One region of the Streptomyces sp. ICC4 genome, then DNA from elsewhere that is predicted to be linked to it. Evidence: riboswitches for the same ligand, from Rfam matches in the RefSeq annotation. Region 1 holds a riboswitch; each other region holds the start of a gene.
What was found. Region 1 has a riboswitch for cobalamin ahead of cobT (nicotinate-nucleotide--dimethylbenzimidazole phosphoribosyltransferase). Riboswitches for the same ligand answer to the same signal wherever they lie in the genome.

Region 1 (5,574 bases):
GACTCGCCGCCCAGACGTGATCTCGATACCTGAGAGCAACGCGCAAACCCCACTCCACAGCGGGACGCGGTGTGGCGGCTCCCCGCAGGAACATGAGCCTGTAACCGAGGCCCACCCAGCGGGGAGCATCAAGATGTCCACCCAGAAGACCACCACGACCGTCACCCTGGCCACCCTCGGCACCGCCGTTCCCGCCTTACGGGCGTGGGGCGCCCGGGCCGCGCGCCCGGCGCTCGCCCTGCCGGTGGGCCTCGCCGCCCTCGCCCTCACCGTGGTCGGCCGCCGCCGGGCCGACTCCCTCCAGGCGTGGTCCAGCGGCGCCAGGATCCTGAGGGCAATGGCCCGCGGCCAGCGGGCAATAACCGGCCGAGTCGCCGGACGTCAGACGACCTGAGCAGGCGGAACCCTTCGATCGTCTGGATCTTGATTCCGAACGTCAAATGTTCTAACGTCGCGGGACTTCCCACCTTCCACCCGAAGAAGTGCCCATGCCTCGCCGATCGCCGGGCGAGATCAGGCTCCGGCTTTCACGCCGGGCCGACCAGGCTCCGCACCGACGGACAGCCGTGATCCGAGGGATCTCTGCGTCGACGAACGGGCAGCTTGCACACTTCGAGCGCAGTCGAGGTCTCCCGGTCGGCGAGGTCGCGCACGCGTTCCACCGATGGAGTTCCCTTGCCCGTAGGCCGAGGCGGGATCTCGCCCCGTTCTACGGATACGACCAGGGAAACCTCGAGTGCGGCTACTACAACGTCCGCACGCTGCTGGAGATAGTGCTCCACGCCCTCCCCAAAAGAGCGCGACGCGAACTGCACGCGCTCCTCGCTCCCGTGGACGCCCAGATCCTCCGACGCACGGCCCACAACCCCTTCGCTCCCCCCGACCTCCCCTGGTGGAAACGCCGAATCGAACTGTGACGCGGGGCCGTTGGGTTGGGGGCCGCCCGGGCCTGCCCGGTACTGCCTGCTCGTCGCACGGCCCAGCCCCTCGTCCCTCGCCCCTCGTCCCCCGCCCGCCGCTCGTCGCCTCGTAGGCTGGCCGCATGCTCTCCCTCCCGGCACAGGACCCGCTCGCCGTCGCCGTCACGTCGGCGATCCGGGCCGGCGACCTCGACGGACTCGGGCGGCTGCTGGCCGCGCACCCCGGGCTCGCCGGGGCCCGGATCGTGCGGCACGGCGAGGCGGCGGGCGAGCGCAGCCTGCTGCACATCGCCGTGGACTGGCCCGGGCACCGCCCCCGGACCGCGGAGGTGATCCGTACCCTCGTCGCGGCCGGCGCCGACCCGGGGGCCCGGTTCGGCGGCTCGCACGAGGAGACCCCGCTGCACTGGGCCGCGAGCAACGACGACGTCCCCGCGCTCGACGCCCTCGTCGAGGCGGGCGCCGACATCGAAGCCCCGGGCGCGGTGCTCGGCGGCGGCACTCCGCTGGCCGACGCGACCGGCTTCGGCCAGTGGCGCGCGGCGCGCCGCCTCCTGGACCTTGGGGCCCGCCCCACCCTGTGGGACGCGGCCGCCCTCGGACTGCTCGGCCCTGTAAGGGAGTTCGTCGCCGCGGGGGCGGATCCCGAGGAGGTCACCGAAGCCCTCTGGGGCGCGTGCCACGGGGGCCGACTGTCCACGGCCCGATACCTGCTGTCTCGAGGAGCGGACATCAACTGGATCGGCCACGGCTCCCTTACCCCCCTCGACGCTGCCCTGACCGGCGAGGACATCGCGCTCATCGACTGGCTCCGCTCCTGCGGCGCCCGATCCCGCGACGAAATTCTCGGCCGTCGACCACCGAATTGATTGGATCTCAGGCGGACGCCATGGCATGGTTGGACCCACCGAAGGGGTGTAGCTCAGCTGGTCAGAGCGCTGGTCTCCAAAACCAGATGTCGCAGGTTCGACTCCTGCCACCCCTGCAACGCGAGAAGTCCTGTGGCCCGGGCTCGACGACCAAGTCGTCGAGCCCGGGCCACAGGCGTTTCCGGGGCTCGGTGTGCGGTCTTGTACGCGGCGGGGATTCCCGGTATATGACGGGAGTTGATCGCGCTCAGGCGTGACGGAGATCCGGGGGGAACAGTTGCTCGGCGGACCCATCCCTGTGCCAGGCCATCTCGATCTGCCGCCCGATCGCCGGCGCCTCCTGCGGCGCTGGCTGCGCCTGTGGCGCTCGCGGAAGGCCCTGAAGGGGGTCACCCAGTGGATAGTGGACTGGGGACTGCCCATGGCCGTGTGCCTGGTGCTCCTGTACGTCTTCGCGGCGCGGGCGGGCAGCCCCAGCAGCGTGTACCGGGTGTTCACCCTGATCGACGCCCCGAAGCACGTGCTCCTGTGGCTGGCCTCGCTGGTCGGCTGGCTCCTGGTCCCGGCCATCATCGGTGGGTTCGCCGGCCATGTCATCGCCGAACGCATAAGCCGCGTGAAGTCGATCTCCACCAACACCCTCTTCCAGCGGCGAACGCTGCGTCAGCGGGTCCGCCTCCCCGGCCTCATAGACGATCTGGGGCCGTACTTCCACGGAACCCACGCACGGCAGGACTTCGTCGACACCTGGGTCCGGGTGGCGCACCGCAACGACTGGGTGAAGGCCCAGGACCACTGGGAGGTCTTCGTCAGGGACACGATGTCGACCCAGCAGTACGCTCATCTCGACCGGCACGAGTGCCTGCGGCAGGCGCAGAACACGGGCAAACTGGCCCTGGGCTTCACCGCTCGCGCGGGCCTCTGCATCGTGTGCGAAAGGAGGCGGTGATCCGTGCGCTCCGAGGACGCGGTCGAGATCGTGCGGGCCTCGCTCGCGCTGGCCCTTCCCACGGCCACGGCGGAGGGCGTCGCCCGGGCCGCGGAGACCATCATCCGGTGGGGGGCCGAGGGCGTCGCCGAGCAGCTCAACGCCCCGCTGACGGCCCGGATGCTGCTGGACATCCTGGAGGTGGCCGGAGTGGTCCACCAGGACTTCGACCCCGCCGAACCGGAGCGGTTCGTTCACGGAGTCGAGACCGCGGCGGAGTACCGGACCTGGTCCCGCACGGAGGGCATGGGCGCCCTCGCCTTCCTGCCCAGGCCCCCGGACGATCCGACGACACCGCACAACCCCGACGGCTCGCGACGGCCCGCGCCGTAGGGCCGATTCGGGTGCGGGCGTCGGCCGGGGTCACCCGTCTGGCAGAATCGTCCGAGTTATCCAGGCGGTGCAGGACAGGAAACCGGTGCGAATCCGGTGCGGTCCCGCCACTGTGACCGGAGCCCCGCGGGCGCCGGGAGTCAGACACTGACGCACCGCCTCTTCGATTCGACCGTTCGACCAGGGGACGCGGATCCCCCGGAGAGGCCTCGCCGTGCCGTCGTACCCCCGCGCCCTGCTGCGCGCACTCGTACCCGTCCCGCTCCTGATCACCCTCGCCGCGTGCGGGGACGTCGCCGGTACGCCGGACGCCGGCAGCCGGGCGATTTCCCCCGTCGCGCCCGCCGTGCCCGCCGTGGAGCCGCTCGTCTCCCTGCTGAGCACCCCCGTGACGCCCGGCCCGGTGCTCCAGGCCGGTCCGCCGACCGCGGGACCCGAGTACCTGGACCTGCCGCAGGCCGAGATCCCGGTGCAGACCGGGGCCCCGTGGACGGTGGAGCAGGCTCCGCAGGCCGCGGCGGCCCCCGAGCCGGCGCCCGTGCCTGAGCCCGTGGCGGCCGTCGTCGCCGCGGAGGCCCAGCCCGAGCCGCAGCCCGAGTCCCCGTCCGAGCCCCAGCCCGTCGTGGTCTTCGCGGCCCCCGAGCCCGTGGCCGAGCCCGCGCCCGAGCCGGCCCCCGCCGCCGTCGCCTTCACGGGCTCCGGGCCGGTCGAAGCCGAAGCCGAGGCCGCCGCGGAGCCCGAGGCCGAGGCCGAGCCCGTCGCCGCGGTCCCCGAGGCCGTCGTCGTACCGGCCCCCGAGCCCGCTCCGGAGCCCGAGCCGGTCGTGGAGCAGGCCGCGGAGCCCGAGCCGCAGCCCGCAGAAACGGTGGTTCAGGCCGCCGAGCCGACGCCGGAGCCCGAGGCCGTCGCGGCCGCGCCGGCCGAGGTACCGCTGGAGCCCGAGACCGCCTTCGAGCCCGCTGCCGAGCCCGCTGCCGAGCCCACCGCCGAGGCGGAAGCCGGCACCGGCCCCGCATCCGAGCCCGAAGGCGAACCGGCGCCGGAGCCGGAGCCGGAGACCGCCCCGGAGGCCGGGGCCACCGAGCCCGCGCCCGCGTACGCCGACGCCGAACGCGAGGCCGTGCTGCGCGTCATGCGCGAACGCCGTGACATCCGCAAGGGCTTCCGCAGCGACCCGATCCCGCACGAGGTGCTGCTCCGCGTGCTGGAGGCGGCCCACACCGCGCCCAGCGTCGGCCACTCCCAGCCGTGGGACTTCGTCGTCATCAAGTCGGCCGAGACCCGCCGCACGATGCACGAGCTCGCCGAGCTCCAGCGCGAGGCCTACGCGAAGTCGCTGCCCAAGGGCCGGGCCAAGCAGTTCAAGGAACTCAAGATCGAGGCCATCCTCGACACCCCGGTGAACATCGTCGTCACCGCCGACCCCACCCGGGGCGGCCGCCACACCCTCGGCCGCCACACCCAGCCGCAGATGGCCCCGTACTCCTCGGCCCTCGCCGTCGAGAACCTTTGGCTCGCCGCGCGCGCCGAGGGCCTGGGCGTCGGCTGGGTCAGCTTCTTCGACGAGCGCGAGATGGTCCGCGCGCTCGGCCTGCCGGAGCACCTGGAGGTCGTGGCGTACCTGTGCGTCGGGTACGTGGACGAGTTCCCCGACGAGCCCGAGCTCGCCCAGGCCGGCTGGTCCCAGCGCCGCCCCCTGTCCTGGGTCGTGCACGAGGAGACGTACGGGCGCCGCGCGCTGCCCGGCGAGGAGCCGCACGACCTGCTCTCGGAGACCGTCGCCGGCATCCGCCCGCTCGACGCGAAGGCCCTCGGCGAGGCCTGGGAGCGGCAGAAGCGCATGACGAAGCCGGCGGGCGCGCTCGGCATGCTCGAGATCATCTCGGCGCAGCTGGCCGGCCTGTCCCGGGTCTGCCCGCCGCCGATCCCGGAGCCGGCCGCCGTCGCGATCTTCGCGGGCGACCACGGCGTGCACGCCCAGGGCGTCACCCCGTGGCCCCAGGAGGTCACCATGCAGATGGTCGCCAACTTCCTCGGCGGCGGCGCGGTCTGCAACGCGTTCGCCAACCAGGTGGGCGCCGAGGTCTGCGTGATCGACGTCGGCGTCGCCGGGGACCTCCCGGCCACGCCGGGGCTGCTCCCGCGCAAGGTCCGCCCGGGCACGGCCGACCTCTCCGTCGGCCCGGCGATGACCCGCGAGGAAGCGGTCGCCGCCATCGAGGTCGGCATCGAGACGGCCCGCGACCTCGTCGCCGCGGGCAACAAGGCGCTGCTGACGGGCGAGATGGGCATCGCGAACACCACGGTGTCCGCGGCCCTGATCTCGGTCTTCACCGGTGTGGACCCGGCGGAGGTGACCGGCCGCGGCACCGGCATCAACGACGAGACGCACGCCCGCAAGGTCGAGGTGGTCCGCCGCGCCCTCGAGCTCCACCAGCCGGACCCGGCGGACCCGATCGGCGTG
Region 2 (5,574 bases), 3.5 Mb from region 1:
TCTGCCGGGCGGCTGCGTGCGTGGCGAACTGCCCCCGCACGGCTTCCTGCGCCGTGGGGAGGCTGCGACGACCACACCGCAATCCGCGACGGCGCTCTTCGTACTGTGGCCCGGCTCCAGGCATTCCGGCTCACCCGGAACGAGCCCGGGCCTACGGTTGCGGGTCAGCGCCGGAATTCGACCGGCTTCCCCTGGTGCTGAGCAGTTATCAGCCGGAGTGCAACACGGATCTCGCCGACGCGTCAAGGTGGCACGAACCTCAGCCGGCCCGTCCCGGACGCCCGCCGCGCGCCCCGGTTCCCGGCGGCTGGCGGTCCCTTGATCACTCGGGTAGCGTCCAGGGCTGCCACATGGGGGAATCCGGTGAGATGCCGGAGCTGACGCGCAGCGGTGTGGGACGGCGGGGGCCGTCTCCGAGCCCGAATGCCCAAACGGCGATGCACTACAGGAAGCCGTACCACGCGTTCCGGACGGCGGCTCTCCGACCGGGCCCTTGCCGTGCCCCGCCGTGCCCTGCGGTGGTCACGTGCGGCCTGCGCGGGAGGAGCCGGCGTCCGCCGATTCCAGGAGCAGGCCATGTCCCGTCCCCGCACCTCCCGCCGCCTCGCGCTCGCGGTGCCCGCCACACTCGGCGCCTTCGCCCTCACGGTGCTGCCCGCCTCCGCGACCTCGTCGCCGGCGCAGCTGGCCACGTCCAAGACGAACGGTGTCGCCCACCTCAAGTCGCTTCAGGCGGCCGATGGTTCGTACGCCGGCTCCGGCCTGTCCAACGAGTGGGCGTTCAGCGCCCTCGCCGCCTCCGGCACCGCCGTCGTCGACGTCTACCCCGGCGGCGACACCACGAAGAACGCCCGCACGGTCTACCGCAACCTCCTCTCCACGGCGGGCTGGCCGCAGGCCTCCCCGGTGGTCACCGACTACGAGCGCGGCACCCTGAACGCGTACGCCGCGGGCATCGACCCGGCCCGCGTCTCGGCCTCGCGCAACCTCGTGGCGAACGTCTACTCCTACTGGCAGACGGCCGAGGCGGGCTACTTCGGCCCGTCGGGAAACTTCAACGGCACCGTCTTCGCGGCCCTTTCGCTGCGCGGGGCCAAGACCCAGGGCGGCGCGCAGCGCATCCCGCAGGCGCTGACCGACTCGATGGTCACCCGCATCCGCGCCAACCAGCACGTGGACGGCGGCTGGACCTTCCAGAAGGCGGAGGGCAACCCGACGGTCCTCAACTCCGCGAGCGACGTCGACATGACGGGCGCGGCCATGGCCGCCCTCTGCGTCTCCGGGGTCCCCAACACCGACGCGGACGTCGTCCAGGCGAAGAACTTCCTCAAGGGCACGCTCGTCTCGGGCACGGGCGCCTTCAACTCCCTCTACGGGGTCAACACCAGCTCGAACGGCTGGGGCGTCGCCGGCCTGAACGCCTGCGGATTCAACCCGCAGACCGGTGACTTCCTCACCGGCAGCGGCAAGACCCCGATCGACTTCCTGATCGCCAACCAGTACAACCCGGCCGGCGGCTTCAAGTACAAGCCCTCGGACGCCGTCCCGTCGGCCTACGCCTCCATCGACGCCCTGCGCGCCGTGGCCGGCGGCGGCTTCACGGCGGCCCCGCCCGTCCCGGTCACCCCCGGCGCCCCGCAGTGGGTCGCGCAGTCCGCCTTCACCGCCGGCACGGCCACCAAGCTGGCGCTGACCGTCGACGACGGCGCGGGCGGCCTCAAGGTCTGCTCGGTCGCCTTCACCCCGACCGCCGCGACCACCACCCTCGGCGACGTCCTCGCCGCCGCGACCGGCGCCGCCACCCCGTCCGGCTGCGTCACGAGCGTGACCCCGTCCTCGGGCACCGGGACGATCACCCACGTCAACGGCAAGGCCAACAACGGCGCGAACACCTGGAAGGTCAGCGTCGACGGCTCCGCCTCCGCCGGCGCGCTGCGCGAGAAGGTCATCAACGTGGGCGACACCATCGCCCTGCGCTGGGGCGCCTGATCCGCGGCCGGGTGCGGCCCCGCGGACGGGGCCGCACCCGGCACCGGCGCTCAGCCGTGGGTGAAGTGCGGCGGGCGCTTGTCCGCGAACGCCCGGGCAGGGTGAACCCCCGTCCGTCGACGACGAGTTCGGCGCCCTCGGTGGCTCCGATGCCGACGTAGCGCTCCCCCCGGTCGAGCGCGTCACGGCTGACCAGCGGCCCGAAGTCGGCCTCCGGATCGTCGGAGCGGCCGACGCGCAGGGGTACGGACGGACGGACCCGGTCGGGTGTGCCGCTGGGAGGGATCGTGAGAACTACGAGCGCGCGGACAGGTGGTGCGCGCGCTCCGCCGGATCACCAGGGTCGTGGGTACAAACCGGTGCCGTGCGTGTCTGCTCCATCCTCGTGGACAACACGGAACGTTCCGCGGCCGGTATCCCGACTCCCGGATCCCCGCGTGCCGCCCGCCTTCCCGGCAGACCTCGTCAGCGGCGTGTGGATGGCAGCACACTCCCCGGTCACAGTGGCGGGACCGTGCCGGATTCACACCGGCTTCCCTGTACCGCGGACCTTTGCCCACGAACATGTAGTTGGACGTCCTAGTAAATCCAGACCCCCTGCCGCGCCCCGGTCAGCGCTCACCGCTCCGCGACGGGATACGGGACGAAGGTGCTGCTGTTCTCGTCGATGGCCAGGGGTCGGCCCAGCGGCGGCACCGCGCGCTGCGGGCAGTCCAGGCGTTCGCAGAGCCGGCACCCCATGCCGATCGGGGTGGCGGCCGCCGTGTTGTCCAGATCGAGCCCGTCCGCGTACACGAGCCGGGAGGCGTGCCGGATCTCGCAGCCGAGGCCGATGGCGAAGGTCTTGCCCGGCTCGCCCCAGCCGCCCCGGTGCCGGGTGACGGCGCGGGCGGTCCACAGGTGGCGCTGACCGTCGGGCATGGCGGCGACCTGGACGTGGATGCGGCCGGGAGCGGCGAAGGACTCGTACACGTTCCACAGCGGGCAGGTGCCGCCCGCGCGGGAGAAGTGGAATCCGGTGGCGGACTGCCGCTTGGACATGTTCCCGGCCCGGTCCACACGGACGAAGGAGAACGGAACCCCGCGCAACCTGGGGCGTTGCAGGGTGCTGAGCCGGTGGCAGACCGTCTCGTACCCGAGGCCGAAGTGGTCGGTCAGCCGCTCGATGTCGTAGCGGAACTCCTCGGCGGCCGTGTGGAAGGCGCGGTACGGCAGGACCAGCGCGGCCGCGAAGTAGTTGGCGATGCCGATCCGGGCCAGGGGGTGCGCCTCGGACCCGGCCGGGAAGTCCTCCGCGGCCAGCCGGTCCAGCTCGTCCCCGTACTCCAGGAGGGCGAGCTGGGTGGCCATGCGGAAGGCCTGCTGCCCGGGGCGGAGCCGGTTCGACAGGTGCAGGACGCGGGAGCCGGCGTCGTAGTGGTGCAGCCGGTCGCAGTCCGCGGCGGTCCTGACCCCGTGCCGGTCCGCGAGGCGGCGGGTCAGGGCGCGGATGACGTCCCCGGGGCGGATGCCGATCTCGCGGGCCAGCTCCTCGGCCGCGAGATCGGTGTCGTGGAGGTAGTTCTGCCGGCGGTAGAAGAACTCGCGGATCTCCTCGTGGGGTGAACGCGGGGCCTGCGCCGGGCCGCCCCGGCCTTCGGCCGCGTCGGCGAGCCGCTCCGACAGGAGCTGGCCGCGCCGGCCCAGGTCCAGCAGGACCGCGGCGACCGCCGGCATCCGGGTGGCCAGTTCGGCCAGGTCGGAGGCGGAGACGCGGGCCTCGGCGACCTCGGTCGCCAGGGCCTCGCGCAGGTCCGCGACCATGCGGCTGGTGTCGCGCTCCGAGAAGAAGCCCGGATCGACCCCGAAGGCCTCGGTGAGCCGCAGCAGCACCGGGACGGTCAGCGGCCGGGAGTCGTGTTCCATCTGGTTCAGATAGCTGGGCGAGATGCCCAGCACCCTGGCCAGGTCGGCCTGCGTCATCCGCCGCTCCTCGCGCAGCCGCCGCAGCCGCACCCCCGCGTACGTCTTGCTCACCGGACTCCTCCACCGTCGGACGGGCCCGGTCAGCATACGAGGACCGCACGTGCCACGAGCCTTCGCAAACTTGGCAATTTCAGCCTCGAAGATTCGCACATCTTGGCAGACGTACCCGCTTGTTGGCACCCAGTGCCAATGCCAGAGTCTGTTCTGCGGCCAGCCGGAACCGGTGGCCGGAACGGACTCCGGACCACCGATTCATGCCCTGATTGCGGTGATCCGGTCAGCCCGCTCCCGGTAGATCGGCAGCATTGCTCAGCTCCGGCCCATGGGCGGGTCCGGTGGCCGCACCCTCTTATCCAGGCACAGAGTGCCAATGCGTGGATGCCTGTCGGGGCATCGGCGACGGCATTGGCAAGACAAGCGACGACGGAAACGGTGACGGTCATGGCAGAGGCGAACACGGCGGCGGCCAAGCAGCTCGAACAGCGCTGGGCGGACGACCCGCGCTGGGCGGGCATCGAGCGCACCCACTCGGCCGAGGACGTGGTCCGGCTCTCGGGCAGCGTCCGCGAGGAGCACACCCTGGCCCGGCGCGGCGCCGAGCGGCTGTGGCGGCAGCTGCACGAGCAGGACTACATCCACGCGCTGGGCGCGCTGACCGGCGGCCAGGCGGTCCAGCAGGTGCGGGCCGGCCTCCAGGCGATCTACCTCTCGGGCTGGCAGGTCGCGGCCGACGCGAACCAGGCCGGGCACACCTACCCGGACCAGAGCCTCTACCCGGTCAACTCGGTTCCCCAGGTGGTCCGTCGGATCAACAACGCGCTGCTGCGCGCCGACCAGATCGCCACCGCCGAGGGCGGCCACGACCGCACGGACTGGCTGGCGCCCATCGTCGCCGACGCCGAGGCCGGCTTCGGTGGGCCGCTGAACGCCTTCGAGCTGACCAAGGCCATGATCGCGGCGGGCGCGGCCGGCATCCACTACGAGGACCAGCTCGCCTCCGAGAAGAAGTGCGGCCACCTCGGCGGCAAGGTCCTCGTCCCGACGGCCCAGCACGTCCGCACGCTCAACGCGGCCCGGCTGGCCGCCGACATCGCCGATGTCCCCACCTTGATCATCGCCCGCACGGACGCCCTCGCGGCGAACCTGCTCACCAGCGATGTCGACGAGCGCGACGCACGGTTCACCACGGGGGAGCGCACGGCCGAGGGCTTCTACCGGGTGGAGCCGGGGATGGCCCCGGTGATCGCCCGCGGGCTCGCCTACGCCCCGTACGCCGACCTGATCTGGGTGGAGACCGGAACCCCGGACCTGGCACAGGCCCGCGAGTTCGCCGAGGCGATCCACGCGCGGTACCCCGACCAGATGCTCGCCTACAACTGCTCGCCCTCCTTCAACTGGAAGGCGGCCCTGGACGACGACCAGATCGCCAAGTTCCAGCGCGAGCTGGGGGCCATGGGCTACCGCTTCCAGTTCATCACGCTGGCCGGCTTCCACTCCCTCAACCACGGCATGTTCGACCTCGCCCGAGGCTACGCCGAGCACGGCATGACCGCGTACGTGGACCTTCAGGAGCGCGAATTCGCCGCCCAGGCCCAGGGGTTCACCGCGGTCAGGCACCAG
Region 3 (5,574 bases), 3.5 Mb from region 1:
ACCGCCCGGACCAGCGGGAGCGCACCCGCGAAGACGTCGAGGTCACGGCCGCCGAGCTGCTGTCCGTCCGCCGGACCGCCGCCCCGCCGACCTCCGAGGGCATCCGCTCGAACGTCGCCGTGGCCCTGCGCTACTTCGACGCCTGGCTGCGCGGCAGCGGCGCCGTGGCCCTGAACGGGCTGATGGAGGACGCCGCCACCGCCGAGATCGCCCGGGTCCAGATCTGGCAGTGGCTCCGCCACGACCGGGTGGAGCGCGGGACCGTCATCGACCTCCTCGACACCGAATGCGCGGCCCTGGAGGCCGAGGACCCGCGGGCGCTCGCCCTCGAAGCACGGGAGGTCTTCGTGGACACCGCGCTCTCGGTCCACCTCCCCGCCTTCTTCACGCCCGAGGCCTACACCCGCCACCTCGTCCGCCGCACCGGCGTGCGGGTGAGCGCGTGAGCGCCCCCGCGGCGCCCGCCGGCATCCGGCGCGTCGGAGTCGTCGGCGGCGGCCAGATGGGCGCGGGCATCGCCGAGGTGTGCGCCCGCGCCGGACTCGACACCGTCGTCGCGGAAGCCGACGCGACCGCCGCCCGCGCCGCCGGCCGACGCGTGGCCGACTCCCTGGAGCGAGCCGTCCAGCGGGGCAAGCTCGACCGGATCTCCGCCGAGGACGCCCTGGCCCGGCTCGTCTTCACCGGAGACCTGGGGGACCTCGCCGACCGGCAGCTCGTCATCGAAGCCGTCACCGAGAACCCCGAGGCCAGGACGGAGGTCTTCACCCGCCTCGACAAGACCGTCGAGGACCCCGAAGCCATTTTGGCCACCAACACGTCCGCCATCCCGGTCATGCGGCTGGGCACGGCCACCGGACGCGCGGACCGGGTGGTGGGCCTGCACTTCTTCAACCCCGTCCCCGTGCTGCCGCTGGTCGAGGTCGTCCCCTCCCTCCACACGTCGGCGGACACCCTGGCCGCGGTCGAGGCCTTCGCCCGCGAGACGCTGGGCAAGACCACGGTCCGGTCCCAGGACCGGGCGGGCTTCGTCGTCAACGCCCTGCTGATCCCCTACCTCCTCTCGGCCGTTCGCATGGCCGAATCCGGGTTCGCGAGCGCAGCCGACGTGGACGCCGGCATGGAGCTGGGCTGCGCCCACCCGATGGGGCCGCTCAAGCTCGCCGACCTGATCGGACTGGACACGGTCGCGGCGATCGCCGAGTCGCTGTACGAGGAGTTCAAGGAACCGCTCTACGCCCCGCCCCCGCTGCTCCGGCGGATGGTGCAGGCGGGGTTGCTGGGCCGCAAGAGCGGCCGCGGGTTCCACACGTACGGCCGGGGCTGAGGGGCCCCGGCAGGTCTCCGCGCCGAGGGTGCGCCGGAGACGAGCGGACCCGGCGGGGGCGTGGCGAGTGGTGTCGCCGCACCCCCGCCGTGTCTGGGAACGACCGCCGTCATACGCACCGGGCCCGGACGGGTCTGGGAAGCGACGGCCGGCACCCTTCGCGTCTTCGGCCCCCACCGGGTGGACCGGGTCGACGTGGCCGCGTCCTGCTCCCTGCTGCACGTCCCGCTGGACGCCGATGCCGAGCGCGACATCGATCCGCAGATCCGGCGCCGGCCCGCCTTCGCCCGCCAGAAGACGGCCGAGGTCACCACGCCGGCCCGCGCGATCGCCCAGGGCGCCGACGCCATCCCGGCCGAACTGGCCGCCAACCGCGCCGACCTGGCCTGCCGGGCGCACTCCCCGATCACCCACGACCCGGCCGTCCGGGCCCGCGCCGCGGCGATCACCGGGGCCGACGGCCGCCGCGCCCGGCCCTACGCCGACCGAGCGGCCGCCCAGCGCACCCACCTCGGGCTCCCGCTGCTGCCCACCACGACCATCGGCTCGCTCCCGCAGACCGACGAACTGCGCGCGGCCCGCGCCGACCTGCGGGCCGGCCTCATCGACACCGCCGGGTACGAGGAGCGCATCGAGGACGAGATCCGCGAGGTCCTCGCCTTCCAGGAGGAGACCGGCATCGAGGTGCTCGTGCACGGCGAGCCCGAACGCAACGACATGGTCCAGTACTTCGCCGAGGAGCTGACGGGCTACCTCGCCACCCAGCACGGCTGGGTCCAGTCCTACGGCACCCGTTACGTGCGCCCGCCGGTCCTGGCCGGGGACATCTCCCGCCCCGATCCGATGACGCGCGCTGGACGGCGTACGCGCAGGCCCAGACGGCCAAGCCGGTCAAGGGCATGCTGACCGGCCCGGTCACCATGCTCGCCTGGTCCTTCGTACGCGACGAGGTCAACGACCTGGAGGCGGCCCGCTCGCACGTGCAGGTCGCCCGAGCGCTCGCCGCGCACGGCTACCCGCGCGAGGCCGGACCCGGCGTGTGGGACATCCACGCGCCGCGCGTCCCCTCGACCTCCGAGGCCGCGGCCCCTGCTGCGCGAGGGACTTGAGGCGATCCCGGCCGAACGGCTCTGGGTCAACCCCGACTGCGGCCTGAAGACCCGCGGTTAGAAGGCGGTCCAGGTGAAGGCGACCTTGTCGCCGGCCTTCAGCTTGAACTGGCAGCCGCCGACGGGCGTCGGGGTGCCGTTGACGGAGATGCTCCAGTAGGCGGAGCCGCCGCCGTTGACGTTCTTTATCGTGTCGACGGAGAAGTCGTCGAACGAGGCGTACCAGGTGCCGTCCCAGGTGAAGTGCTTCTTCTTGGCGGCGTCGTCCAGGGCGGCGGTCGGCGTGGGCACGGCGCTCGGGTTGGCCGAGCCGTTGGTGCCGTCGCACGTGTGGGTGCCGCCGGTGACCGTGGTCACGTCGTGGCCCTTGGTCTTGATCTTGCCCTTGAACAGCAGTCCGTTCGGACCCTGGACCGTGACGTTGACCTTGACCGGGGCGTTCGTGTTCGGGACCGGCCCGGCCTGGGCGACCGCGGGCGCCGTGGCGAGCGCGAGCCCCAGGACGGCCGAGGTGACGAGGGTGCGGCGGGCGAGGTTCGGGCGCATGAAGTGCCTTTCGGGCTGGGCCGGTTCACAGCGCGCGCCCGTCCGCCACGGCAACTGCCACCGGCGCCGGTGCCCGGAAGTGGCGGGCAGCGGCCGCCGGTGGGCCGGCGGCTCAAGGCTCCGCGCTGCAGACCATGGCAGTGGGAAGCGGTACGGACCGCGTGCTGGGCTCTCCGACTCGGAGCGCGGATGCGCCCCACACGGTTGCAGGTCAGCGCCGGATTCCCACCGACTTCCCCCAGGTCACACGGCGATTCAGTTGTCGCCCGTACGACCGGGCAGACGCATCGTACGTGGTGCGGACGGCCGCGTCACTGCTCCTGTGGAGGTTTGCCCTCCGCCGCGGACACCTCGACGAACTCCACCTGGCCCTTGGCGTTGAGGCGCAGGATCGGGACGGCCTTGTTGCGCGGATTGCCGTTGTTCTGGAAGGAGATGAACCCGCTGGCCCCGGCCACCTGCTGGGTGCCGTCCATCTGGTGGAACATCCGGGCCACCGCGTCGCCGACGACCTGGCCCTGCCAGCGCGCGGCCATCTGGATGCCGTGCGCCGCGGCGAGGACCGCGTCGTGGCCCATCAGGGCCCCGCCGTCCTCCCGGGGATCGTGCGGGAACCACTGGTCCAGCAGCCCGCCCGGCTGGAAGTTCTTCGCGGAGGGCGCGGACACCGCCTGCGGTGCCGAGCGGTACATGTCCGGGTGGGAGAGGCCGGTGTAGAGCACCTCGATGCCCGTCCCGGCGGCGCGGGCGAGCTGCTCGGCGCTCAGGTTGGTCGTGTCGTCCCCGGTGAACACGGTGAACCGCTGGTCGGTGCAGCTGCGGTTGGCGAGTGCGTCGAGGAAGCGGGTGAGGTGCAGGCCGCGGCCCGCGAAGTAGACGAGCTGGGGGCGCTGCTGGCACAACTGGCCCGGCATGTAGCGCAGTTCGTTCTGCCAGGCACTGCTGACGGAGGAGTCGTAGGTCATCCGCTCGGCGACGAGCCGGTGCTTGTCGCCGTCCTGGAACGCCTTGGTGAAGGCGGTGCCGAGGGTGGAGGCGTACAGGTCCCCCTGCGCCACGTCCTGGATGACGACGGCGGTGGAGACGCCGCGCCGTTTGAGGTAGCCGGCGCCCGCGTACGCCTCGTCCTCGTTGGTGGGGGCGATGCGCACGAAGCCGTTGATGTTCTGGATGTCCGTGGCGGTCAGGGTGGCGCCGACCATCGCGATCCCGTTCTCGGAGAGGCGCTTTATGGCCGCGAGGTTCTCGTCGGTGCTGGGACCGAGGCCGGTCACCGCGACGAGCCGGTCCGGGGAGTCCTTGCGGGCGATCAGCTCGTCGACGGTGTGCTTCCACTGCGTGGACTCGCTGCCCGGGTTGGCGATCAGCAGGCGGATCTTGGGGGTCGCGGCGAGGTCGCCCTGGTTGTGCCGGTACTGGGCGAGGTAGGCGCCCTGGAGTTCGTGGCGGACGCCCTCGGCGGAGTTGCTGTCCTCGGCGGTGGTGGTGAACGAGGTGAAGTAGGCGACGCTGACGTACGGTTCCTTGTCCGCGTTGGCGAGCACCCGGCGGTTCTCCGCCTCGATCTTCCCGCTGACGGAGTCGAGGTGCGGTGCGAAGACGTACGAGCCGTCGCTCACCCCGACGCACTCGTCGGCCGGGCCCTGCTCGACGACCCCGTCGGCGCACCTCGCCTGGCGTTCCTGCAACCAGCCGACGCCCACCCAGAGCGCCGCGGCCAGGGCGACGACCGCGGCCGTGGCGAGCGCGACGCGGCGTACGACGTGCAGGGGCCATTCGAGTCTGGGCATGTGCTCAGGCCTCCCAGCCGGCGGTCTGCGGATCGCGCCAGTGACGGTACCGCTCCGACTCGTTGAACAGGGCCACGATGTCGTTCCTCCGCAGTTGGGACAGCTGGGTGTAGCCGTCGGCGATGATGTCGCCCAGCCGCATGGCGGGGTCGGCGAGCGGATCGCTCCACACCCAGCGAGTGGTCACCAGGGTGTGGATCACGGACTCGGTGTCCACGACGCGCCCGGGCCGGCGCGGGACGAGCCGGCCGAGGAGCTCGAGGGGTCCGCCGTCGGCGGGGAGGCGGTTGGGAGCGGCGGTGATCGTGTCGAACTCCGAGATCCACTGCCCGGCCGGTACGGCGGCGAAGCGCCGGGTCAGGTGGGCGGTGACCTCCTCCGTCCTGCCGAGGGCGAGCTGGTGGTACATCTCCTGCACCGGCTTGCCCTCGTCGCGGTAGTACTCCGCGAGGAGCTCGTGCGCGGCGTCCCACCCGTCCGGGCGGGCGGCCAGCCGCCACAGGAGCAGCCGGCGCAGCCAGGGATGGAGTACGGGGACGACGGCGACGGGCCCGGTCAGCAGCCAGCGCGCGCGGACGTCGCCGAACAGGGAGTCGTCGGGGCTGAGCAGCCGGGTGGCGACGGAGAAGTCCCGGGCGGCGGCGCACTCGGCGAGGGCCGCGCGCCGGGTGGGGTCGAAATCGCGCAGGAGATGGCCGAGGGCGGTGTCGGCGAGGGTGGCCGAGTGCTCCCCGGTGCGCAGCGGCCGGTCGGGCAGGGTGCGCAGCCAGCGGTCCTGCTGGGGGCCCGAGTCCGGGGGCGG

Region 2: linked by a shared signal. The riboswitch ahead of DRB89_RS24810 (aldehyde dehydrogenase family protein) and the one ahead of cobT (nicotinate-nucleotide--dimethylbenzimidazole phosphoribosyltransferase) in region 1 are both predicted to bind cobalamin.
Region 3: linked by a shared signal. The riboswitch ahead of DRB89_RS24840 (DUF4430 domain-containing protein) and the one ahead of cobT (nicotinate-nucleotide--dimethylbenzimidazole phosphoribosyltransferase) in region 1 are both predicted to bind cobalamin.

What each region holds. Positions count from the first base shown of each region.
Region 1 covers NZ_CP030286.1:8,800,117-8,805,690, reverse strand. Annotated here, with positions in the region: gene DRB89_RS41475 (LacI family DNA-binding transcriptional regulator) at 1-33, shown strand, start outside; gene DRB89_RS41470 (hypothetical protein) at 134-394, shown strand; gene DRB89_RS41465 (ankyrin repeat domain-containing protein) at 1,043-1,789, shown strand; tRNA gene DRB89_RS41460 (tRNA-Trp) at 1,832-1,905, shown strand; gene DRB89_RS41455 (DUF6313 family protein) at 2,088-2,738, shown strand; gene DRB89_RS41450 (hypothetical protein) at 2,742-3,110, shown strand; cobalamin riboswitch at 3,148-3,280, shown strand; gene cobT (nicotinate-nucleotide--dimethylbenzimidazole phosphoribosyltransferase) at 3,325-5,574, shown strand, end outside.
Region 2 covers NZ_CP030286.1:5,315,910-5,321,483, forward strand. Annotated here, with positions in the region: cobalamin riboswitch at 120-191, opposite strand; cobalamin riboswitch at 354-429, shown strand; gene DRB89_RS24805 (hypothetical protein) at 577-1,989, shown strand; partial or broken gene DRB89_RS24810 (aldehyde dehydrogenase family protein) at 2,081-2,251, opposite strand; cobalamin riboswitch at 2,380-2,558, opposite strand; gene DRB89_RS24815 (short-chain fatty acyl-CoA regulator family protein) at 2,608-4,005, opposite strand; gene aceA (isocitrate lyase) at 4,396-5,574, shown strand, end outside.
Region 3 covers NZ_CP030286.1:5,322,901-5,328,474, forward strand. Annotated here, with positions in the region: gene aceB (malate synthase A) at 1-446, shown strand, start outside; gene DRB89_RS24830 (3-hydroxybutyryl-CoA dehydrogenase) at 443-1,327, shown strand; partial or broken gene DRB89_RS44865 (5-methyltetrahydropteroyltriglutamate--homocysteine S-methyltransferase) at 1,511-2,494, shown strand; gene DRB89_RS24840 (DUF4430 domain-containing protein) at 2,494-2,982, opposite strand; cobalamin riboswitch at 3,128-3,266, opposite strand; gene DRB89_RS24845 (branched-chain amino acid ABC transporter substrate-binding protein) at 3,294-4,772, opposite strand; gene DRB89_RS24850 (hypothetical protein) at 4,777-5,574, opposite strand, start outside.